DNA from 2 places in the Pseudoalteromonas sp. S1650 genome. Region 1 is predicted to be linked to the other one. Evidence: predicted binding sites of a transcription regulator. Region 1 holds the regulator's gene; the other holds the start of a gene.
What was found. Region 1 encodes sigma-54, which starts transcription at its own class of promoters, with help from an activator protein. Its sites were predicted from a motif close to GTTGGCACGNNNNTNGNNT; they were not measured.
Positions count from the first base shown of each region.

Region 1 (5,155 bases):
CGTTGGCATATTTGAAGGTAACGTAGAGATCGTGCATGGTGATCGTCGCATTACAGCAGAGCGACTTGAGGCACATGGCGGTGACACCGAAGGTACAGTCGAATTAATTATCGCTACAGGCAAACCAGCTTACTTCGAAGAAAAGCAAGCTGATGGTACCGTGATGAGCGCCAGCGCCGAAGAAGTTCGTTATGATGTTGCGAAACGCTTCTTAACACTCAATGGCGAAGCTGAAGTCACTCAAGCGGGTCAAAAAGTAACGGCAAAAAGCATTACCTATGATATGGCTCAACAGCTGATCAGCGCAGAAAAAGACGAAAACTCAACAGATCGTGTACACACTATTTTAGTGCCTGTAGAAAATAAAAAAGACGATAAAGGCCAACCATGAGCACATTAAAAGCAGAGCTTTTAGCTAAAAGCTACAAAGGCCGCCAAGTGGTTAAAAATGTCGGTCTTGAAGTTGAAGCGGGCAGTATTGTTGGCTTGTTAGGGCCAAATGGTGCAGGTAAAACAACGACCTTCTATATGATTGTAGGCCTCGTACCAAGCGACAAAGGAAAAATAAGCATCGATGATAACGATATCACGCTTTTGCCAATGCACAGCCGTGCGCGCTTAGGTATTGGTTATCTACCACAAGAGTCGTCTATTTTTCGAAAATTAACAGTTTACCAAAACTTGATGGCCATATTAGAGACCCGCAAAGATCTTAACAAAACAACGCGCGAAGAGACGCTTAACAACTTATTAGATGAATTTAGCATTCAACATATTCGCGATAGCCAAGGTATGGCACTGTCAGGTGGTGAACGACGCCGCGTTGAAATTGCACGTGCATTAGCCGCTAATCCTAAATTTATCCTTTTAGATGAGCCTTTTGCTGGTGTTGATCCTATTTCGGTGTTAGATATAAAGAAAATTATTGAGCACCTAAAAAATCGTGGTATTGGTGTACTTATTACTGACCATAATGTTCGAGAAACCCTTGATGTTTGTGAAAAAGCCTACATTGTTTCTCATGGGGAGCTAATTGCATCAGGGACACCTGAGCACGTATTAGCTGACCAAACTGTACGTGATGTTTATCTAGGCGAGCAATTCAGGCTGTAACCATTACGCCACCGACTAGAGCATCTGCTAGACTTATACAATGACAATAAATCGATAACAGTGTCTTCACCGTTACCGATAACTTAAAAAGGATTGTTAGGGATACATGAGGCAATCATTACAGCTGCGCATGGGCCAGCAACTTACAATGACTCCACAACTGCAACAAGCCATTCGCTTGTTGCAGCTCAGTACATTGGATCTCCAGCAAGAAATTCAAGAAGCGCTTGATAGTAATCCTCTGCTTGAAGTGGAAGAAGCGGATTACAACGAAGAAAGCATCGGTAAGAATGAGCAAAAAGCGGAGTCTGACGATGTACAAGTCAGCGCGTCTGCCGACGAAGCACCTAGCGAATTCGAGCAAGAAAGCAGTGATGCTCTGAGTAAGGATACGGTTAGCGATGACTTAGCTATGGATGTTACGTGGGATGAGTACATGAGTGCCGCCCCATCAACATCGTCTGGGCCAATGCCTGAAGACGAGTCTATTTACCAAGGTGCTTCAACAGAAACACTGCAAGAATATTTAATGTGGCAACTACAGCTCACACCATTTAGTCCTACCGATGAAGCGATTGCCGTTGCCATCGTTGAAGCTATCGATGACTCAGGTATTTTAACGGTTAGCTGCGAAGATATTGTCGAAAGCTTTAATCAAAATAATGATGAAGAAGAAATCGAACTCGATGAAGTTGAAGCTGTCTTAAAAAGAATACAGTTATTCGATCCAGTTGGTATCGGCGCGCGAAGTTTACAAGAGTGCCTGTGTATACAACTTCGTCAATTCGATGCCAATACGCCATATTTAGCTGAAACTAAAATGGTTTTATCTGAGCATATCGAATTATTAGCAAGTCGCGACTATCGCACTTTAATGAAAAAGACTAAGCTTAAAGAAAACGAGCTTAAAGAAGTGATGACGCTCATTCACAGCTTAAATCCTAAGCCTGCGGATAGCATAGTACGCGAAGAATCTGAGTACGTCATACCCGATGTATCAGTGAAAAAAGTGAAAGGCCGCTGGGTAGTCGAGTTAAACCCAGATTGTATGCCAAAAATTAGAGTGAATAGCCAATATGCAGCGATGTCTCGCTCTGTTAAATCAAGTAGCGACAGCCAATTTATTCGTTCTCACTTACAAGAAGCAAAGTGGTTTATTAAGAGCTTAGAGAGCCGTAACGATACTTTACTAAAAGTGACCAACTGTATCGTGCAACAACAGCAAGCTTTCTTTGAACATGGCCCAGAAGCAATGAAGCCAATGGTGCTAAACGATGTCGCTGAAATGGTCGAAATGCATGAATCGACGATTTCTCGGGTTACAACACAAAAATATATGCATACCCCAAGGGGAATTTTTGAGTTGAAATATTTCTTCTCAAGCCATGTCAGCACCGAAAATGGTGGTGAGTGTTCTTCTACAGCAATTCGCGCTTTAATCAAGAAGTTAGTTGCTGCAGAAAACTCGGTTAAACCATTGAGTGATAGCAAAATTGCAGATATATTGGCTGAGCAAGGAATTAAAGTAGCTAGACGTACAATTGCAAAATATCGTGAGTCTCTAGCAATACCTCCGTCTAATCAGCGTAAAAGTCTGATTTAGACGTTTTACATAGAAGGAAAATGCTTATGCAACTAAATTTAACTGGTCGTCACGTAGAAGTCACTGATTCATTAAGAGACTATGTAAACACTAAGTTCGCAAAACTAGAAAGGCATTTTGATCATATTAATAATGTTCATGTCATTTTAGATGTAGAAAAATTAAGCCAAAAAGCAGAAGCAACTTTACATGTAAACGGAGGCGAGTTGTTCGCTTCTACAGAACATCAAGATATGTACGCAGCAATTGACTCATTGATCGATAAACTTGATCGCCAAGTCATTAAGCATAAAGAGAAATTAGCTCGACATTAAATTATGAAACTTAGTTCACTTACTAATCAGGACTGCAGCAAAGCTGCGGTCCTTTTTAATAGCAAAAAAAGAATTCTTGAGTATATTAGCGAGTTAGCTCACCAGCAGTTTCCTCATTTATCTCAACAAGATATCCTAGATGCTTTTCTGAACAGGGAAAAGTTAGGTAGTACAGGTATCGGCCGAGGAATAGCTATTCCCCACGGTCGAATGAGTGGTGCTGATGAACCTCATGCATTTATTATTGTCAGTGAATCTCCCATCAATTTTGATGCGATAGACAATCGTCCCGTTGATATTTTTGTGGCACTCATCGTACCAGATGGCGATTGCCAGTTGCACTTGAAGACCTTGTCAACAATTGCTGATAGACTTAAAGATAAAGATTTTTGTAAACAGTTGCGAAGTGCTACAAGCGATCAGCAACTATTTCAAGTAATTGCATCAGAGGCATAAATGGAATTAATAATTATCAGCGGTCGCTCAGGCTCGGGGAAATCGGTCGCTTTACGAGTTCTTGAAGACTTAGGCTACTACTGTGTTGATAATATTCCTGTCAACCTACTGCCTTCGCTCGTGCGAAGTGTTTCTGATAATTATGACAAAATTGCCGTCAGTATCGACGTACGTAACTTACCGAAAGAGCAGCAAGAGTTTAATGATATTCTTGAGTACCTGCCAGGTTTTGCAAACCCAACACTATTCTACCTAGATAGTGATGACCAAACCCTAATTAAGCGCTTTTCTGAAACTCGCCGTTTGCATCCATTATCGATTGATTCTTTACCGCTTGATCTTGCCATTAAACAAGAAAAAATCCTGCTTGATGTGCTGATCACCCGCGCTGACTTTATGATTGATACCACTGATTTGAGTGTTCATCAGTTAGCAGAATCAATTCGTGAAAAGATTTTAGGTAAGAAAGATAAAAAACTGATTATTACGTTTATGTCGTTTGGTTTTAAGCATGGCATTCCAAAAGAAGCTGACTACGTTTTTGATGCACGCTTTTTACCGAACCCACACTGGGAGCCTGATTTAAAGCCACTAACCGGCCTCGATCAGCCTGTCAGGGATTATTTAGCTAGCCACAGCATAGTGCAAAAATTCACTTGGCAGATTCAAACCTTTGTACAGACTTGGTTGCCACATCTAGAGCGCAACAACCGCAGTTACCTAACCATTGCAATTGGTTGTACAGGAGGCCAACACCGTTCTGTTTACTTAGCGCAAACAATTGGTGAAAGCTTTTCTAAAACTCATGCTAATGTAAAAATTCGCCACCGCGAACAAGATATCTAACTAGGCACCAACAATGCACGCTGAAGATACCTTTTTAATTCAAAACAAACTTGGCTTACATGCTCGCGCTGCGACTGTTTTAGCGCAACTAGCACTGCAATTTGATGCCAAAATTACACTTTTTCAAGATGAGAAAGAAGCTGAAGGCGACAGCGTGTTAGCGTTAATGCTCCTTGAAAGTAGTCAAGGAAAAGAGGTTCGTGTTGTATGCGAAGGTCCTGACGCTGACGCTGCATTAACGGCAATCGGCGAATTAATTGCGCAACGCTTTCACGAGCAAGAATAGCATTTGCTAAGACTTCAAGGTTTACGGTAAACTTACTTCGGATATTTAAAATTCCCTTTAAATATCCTACTTTTATATCGCTCGCTTTTCTAAATTACAAAACTCTTAATAAATTTATCGCAGTGCGACGATATCTCTGCAAATACACTACAAAGCAACTATGCTGTATTTGCATAGCCTATTTAAACTTTTTTCAGTTGTAAGGACGCCAATGCCAGAAGCCTTTGAACAAGATTACCCACTACAACAACTCAAACAAGTGACCAAGTCACTCAATAGTGGTCAATTTGTTCAAGTGCGCGGCATGTTAGCCAAAACGGCACCTTGTGATACAGCCCTTTTACTTGAGTCTTCTCCCCATAAAATTCGTCGTATGCTTTGGCAGCTGGTTGACCCAGATGTCCGTGGTGATGTTCTAGAGGAACTCTCTGAAGATGTACGTCTTGGCATTATTGCCCAGATGGAGCCTGAGCACATTGCTGCTGCTACAGAAGATATGGACGACGATGACTTAGGTGAGGTTTTACGTAGTCTTCC
Region 1 covers NZ_PNDF01000115.1:13,927-19,081, forward strand. Annotated here, with positions in the region: gene lptA (lipopolysaccharide transport periplasmic protein LptA) at 1-391, shown strand, start outside; gene lptB (LPS export ABC transporter ATP-binding protein) at 388-1,113, shown strand; gene CWB80_RS21600 (RNA polymerase factor sigma-54) at 1,220-2,716, shown strand; gene hpf (ribosome hibernation promoting factor) at 2,743-3,030, shown strand; gene ptsN (PTS IIA-like nitrogen regulatory protein PtsN) at 3,034-3,486, shown strand; gene rapZ (RNase adapter RapZ) at 3,487-4,332, shown strand; gene CWB80_RS21620 (HPr family phosphocarrier protein) at 4,346-4,618, shown strand; gene mgtE (magnesium transporter) at 4,830-5,155, shown strand, end outside.

Region 2 (5,155 bases), on a different contig from region 1:
ATGGCAGACCTTCACCGAAGGCTTGCATAGAGCGAGCTTGTGCAAAATCAGCTTTAAAGCCAGTGGTGTTAGCATTAGCAAGGTTGTTGGCCTTGAGTTCAAGACCTCGCAAACTTTGCTTAGCACCCGACATGGCAATGTAGACCATTTTGTCCATAACATTGACTCACTAAAAATACGATAACTAAGAAATGCAATAAAAGTGCCAAAGTAAAATTGACGCTAAAATAGAAGAGAGAAATGAATAATTAGAATGAAAAAAGGCTGCCAATAGAGGGAGCAGCCTTCGTGTCGGATTAAGCTTAGAGCCGTTAAAATTAACGGATCTGTAGAATGTTTTGCTGTAGTGTTGAGTTAACCTCAAGCGCACGTGAATTTGCTTGGAAGTTACGCTGCGCACTAATCAAGTCAACAAGTTCGTTAGTTAGATTAACGTTTGATTGTTCAAGCGCAGATGAGTTAATTGAACCCAAGGTACCTGAACCCGGTTCGCCAGCAATAGGCTCACCTGACGTTAAACTCTTCTTCCAAGAAGTATCACCCACTTGTTGTAAACCCTGTGAGTTCGAAAAGCGTACCATCGCAACTTGACCTAAGAATGAAGTGTCACCATTACTGTATGACGCAACAATTTTACCGTCAGAACCGATATCGATACCTGATAGACGACCTACAGTCGCACCATCTTGTTCAAGTGCTTTTACTTCAAAGTTACTAGCATATTGAGTAGGTACTTTATTCGCTGTTGCCGCTTCATCACGCCAGTTCATCGTTACATCATCAGGGAAACTAGCACCATTAGATAGTAAGTCAGATAAACCTGTCGCAGCGCCTTCGCCATTTGGTAAAGTTAACGGGTTAAATGATGCATCAGTATTTGCAACACCATCCGTGTTAAGTGGTAAACCACTTGAATCAAATTGGAATGTAGTTAGTGGTGTATAAGGCGTTGTTGTTTGCTCTACACCACTTGCATCAAATGGTTTTTCATCAAGTGTTGCATACACTTCCCATTCATTTTCATTACCTGTTGTCGCTGAGTCTGTTTTCACAAAAAAGAACTGTAAAATATGTGGCTCACCTAATGAATCATACACAGTTGTTGATGTTGAACTGTTATATGTAGCACTTGCTTCAGGGTCAAACGGTGTCACTGTTGGCGCAGAGGCACGTGAATCAAGGTTAAATGATGAATAAACATTCGTGGTTGCACGTGGTGAACCTGATGCATCAGGAATTTGTAACGCCGAAGATGTACTTAAGCTAACAGAAGTGGTATCACCGGTTGCTTCATCAACAGGGAAACCTTGTAAGTAGTTACCGCTTGCATCAACAATGAAGTTATCCTGGTTTAATTTAAACGCACCTGCACGAGTATATGTGAAGTCTTGCGCGCCTAAGTCATTCGCCATTGCGAAATAACCTTCACCAGTGATCGCTAAGTCAAGAGAGTTATTTGTGAAAGATAACGAGCCTTGGTGGAATTGCTGTGCCACCATTGTCGTTCTTACACCGTCACCATTTTTTGTTTTACCAGAACTAAATACTGATGATGCGTATACATCAGCGAACTCTGCACGAGACTCTTTAAAGCCCGTAGTATTAACGTTAGCAATGTTATTTGCGGTAACGTCTAAATCTTTTTGCGCGGCTGCTAAGCCTGTTAATGCAATATTGAAGCTCATAACTCACCTCTAACCTATCTCTTAGCCTAAGCTAACCCAAACCTTTTTTACTTATGCGATTTCAGCTATATCAGTTAGCCTAACCGCACCCTCTTTTGTATTTACGATAATGCCGCTTGCGCCATTAATATTGACACTTTCAATATTCTTAAAGGTCGCCATTGGCATACTGCTGTAGTCTCCATTTACAAAGCCTTCAGCACTGATGTCATATTCACCTTCAGGTAGCACATTGCCATCATTGTCTTTACCATCCCATTCAAAACGCAGTGCCCCCGCTGACTGAGAACCTAATTCAATGGTACGCACTAACTGGCCTGATGAATCCGTTATTCTTAGCGTTAAAGATTCAACAGCGGTTTCTGCAACCACCGACCCTTTAGCTAGATTTTCGCCATCAAAGTCAATGGTGCCAGACTCAAGTAACGCTTGCTTACCAACAAGAGTCGAAGCCTGTAACGCAGAATTTGATGTCATTGATGCAGTGAGTGAATCAAACTTCTCGTTTAAGTTTGAAATACCTTCAGCCATGGTAAAGTTCGTCATCTGCGCAATCATTTGATCGTTATCAGCAGGATTACTCGGATCCTGAAACGACAACTGCTGTGTTAACAACGAAAAGAAATCTTCCTGAGAAAGCGTGTTGTTGTCTTCTTCAGTTGTTTGCGTACTACTTTGATTCCAACGCAAACTATCCATATAGGATGATGATGCAGAGCTGATGTCGTTACTCATAACTTATCCTCGGTTACCGTTGTCCTAACAACAGTGTTTTACTTAACATTTGCTTAGCTGCATCAGCAACTTGCACATTTGTTTGGTAAGAGCGAGAGGCAGAAATCATATTTGCCATTTCTTCTACAACATTAACGTTAGGTTTGTAGATATAACCATTTTCATCCGCACTTGGGTGGTTCGGGTTATATTCAATTTGTAGAGGTTTATCACTCTCTACAATGCCTAACACTTTAACGCCAACAGAAGAGCCCTGAGGATTGCTTTGTGATGCTGACGCTTTAGTCAACTCTGCAGCAAAAACAGGGTGGCGCGCTCGATATGTCTGATCTTGACTAGAACTAATCGTATTTGCATTCGAGATATTACTGGCTGTGGTATTTAAGCGAACATTTTGCGCACTCATACCGGTTGCTGAAATATCAAAAACATTATACAAACTCATGATTAAGCTCCTTGACTACCGAGGGCTTTTTTAAGGCCTTTAATTTTACTACTCATAAATTGCAGGCTTGCCTGATACTCTAATGAGTTCTGTACATACAAGTTTCGTTCCACTTGTATATCGACTGAGTTACCATCACCTGTATCTGCTTGATTTGGCGTACGAAACATTTCTGCGCTGCCAACAAAACGACTGCCCCCGGCAATATGTTTAGCATCGGTTCTTACCATGCTATTGCCGCCTTGTTGGTTGCTTTTTGCCGCTTTTAATGCCGAGGCAAAATCGATATCTTTCGCTTTATAGCCCGGCGTATCAGCATTAGCGATATTTGTCGCTAATAACTCAGCGCGTTGTGAACGGATCAACATCGCATGAGGATGAACACCAAATGCTTTATCAAAACTGATAGCCATAACCTTCTCCAAAAAATTGACTCTGTAGTGGTTAATGCAAAAGCTAAGCCAAAAATTTAGGAGTGATTTGATTTATATAAGAGACTGAAAAATAGGTAAATTTAGCAACCTAAGGACTAGGTTGCTAAGGAGAGTTTACTTTTTCTGATAGATGATACCCGGGTTACAACGAACCATATCAAAGCTATCACTTAAGCCCGCCATTGATTCTGACGCACCTAAAAACAGGTAACCTTTCGGGTTTAAAGCTTGAGCAAATTGAGAAATGATTTTAGCTTTTACTTCTGGTGAAAAGTAAATCAACACATTACGGCAAAATATGATGTCAAACTTGCCCATTAAAGCGTATGAATCGAGTAAGTTTAAATGTCTAAAGCTGACCATTTTACGTATAGGGTCAACTACCTGAGCCATTCCGTTACCGCTGTCCTTGAAGAACTTTTGACGACGCTCCATCGACAATCCACGAGCAAGGGCTAGCGAGTCATACTCAGCATTCTTGCACATATCAAGCATGGTATTAGAAATATCAGTGCCAATAATTTGCGCACCCATCTTTAATACGCCTGGGTTTTTAGATTGGAACTCGGCAACAGACATGGCAATTGAGTACGGCTCTTGACCTGATGAACTTGCCGCTGACCATATCTTTAGTGGCCTACGCACATCTTTAAGCTCAGGAAATAGTTTTGTTTTCAATAACTCAAACGGATATTGGTCACGAAACCAAAGCGTTTCATTGGTTGTCATCGCATCAACGACAGCGGCACGAAGCTGCCTCTCATGAGGGCTTAGTGTTTTACTTACCAACTGTGATAAAGACTCAACATTAAAACGCGCCATAAGCGGCGCAAGGCGGCTTTTAACTAAATAAAGTTTATTATCGCCAAGCACAATGCCACATTGTTGCTCTAAAAAAGAGCGGAATTGATCGTATTCGCTTTGTTGTAAATGCTTATTTTCCAAAGTAATACCACCTATAAATAATTAATCACAATGAACCCACTTCTTCACAGCTGTCGCTAATTCATCTGGGTTAAATTTTGCAATAAAATCATCAGCACCCACTTTTTCGATCATTGCTTGGTTAAACACCCCACTTAAAGAGGTATGCAAGATCACATGCAAAGGTGATAATTTTGGATCAGCCTTAATTTCAGCGGTTAAGGTATAACCGTCCATTTCTGGCATTTCTACATCAGATATTAATAGACCAACACGTTCAGTAATATCATTTTGACAATCGAGCTGAGCAATCTCTCTTAAACGTAAAAGCGCTTCTTTTCCGTTTTTAGCTAGTTCAGTTTGTACACCTAGAGGTTCAAGCGCACGCTTAACTTGGTTTCGAGCTACTGCAGAGTCATCAGCAATAAAGACAATACGCTCACCTAAGTCACGCTGAATCTCACCTTCACCAACTACTTCAGCACTCACTTCAGTGTTAACTGGGCAAATTTCGTTTAATATCTTTTCTACATCGAGAATTTCAACTAATTCGTTTTCAATCTCAGTGACCGCAGTTAGGTAAGAATAACGTCCGGCTCCCGAAGGCGGCGGCATTATTTTTTCCCAGTTCATATTCACGATGCGTTCAACACCACCAACTAAAAACCCTTGCACTGAACGGTTGTACTCAGCAATGATGATAAAACTGTCTTTGATATTTTCAATTGCAGGGCCACCTACAGCCATCGATAAATCAATAACAGAGATAGTTTGACCACGGATATGCGCAACACCGCGAATGTACGCATTTGATTTAGGCATGTTAGTAAGTGGTGGACATTGCAGAACCTCTCTTACTTTAAACACGTTTATACCAAAGCGTTGTCGCCCTCTGAGTTTGAATAATAGTAATTCAAGGCGGTTTTGCCCAA
Region 2 covers NZ_PNDF01000109.1:5,547-10,701, reverse strand. Annotated here, with positions in the region: gene CWB80_RS21370 (flagellar basal body rod protein FlgF) at 1-157, opposite strand, end outside; gene flgE (flagellar hook protein FlgE) at 318-1,685, opposite strand; gene CWB80_RS21360 (flagellar hook assembly protein FlgD) at 1,737-2,420, opposite strand; gene flgC (flagellar basal body rod protein FlgC) at 2,434-2,865, opposite strand; gene flgB (flagellar basal body rod protein FlgB) at 2,868-3,278, opposite strand; gene CWB80_RS21345 (CheR family methyltransferase) at 3,414-4,244, opposite strand; gene CWB80_RS21340 (chemotaxis protein) at 4,266-5,155, opposite strand, start outside.
Region 2: the regulator sigma-54 is predicted to act here: its motif matches at 3,313-3,331, upstream of flgB (flagellar basal body rod protein FlgB).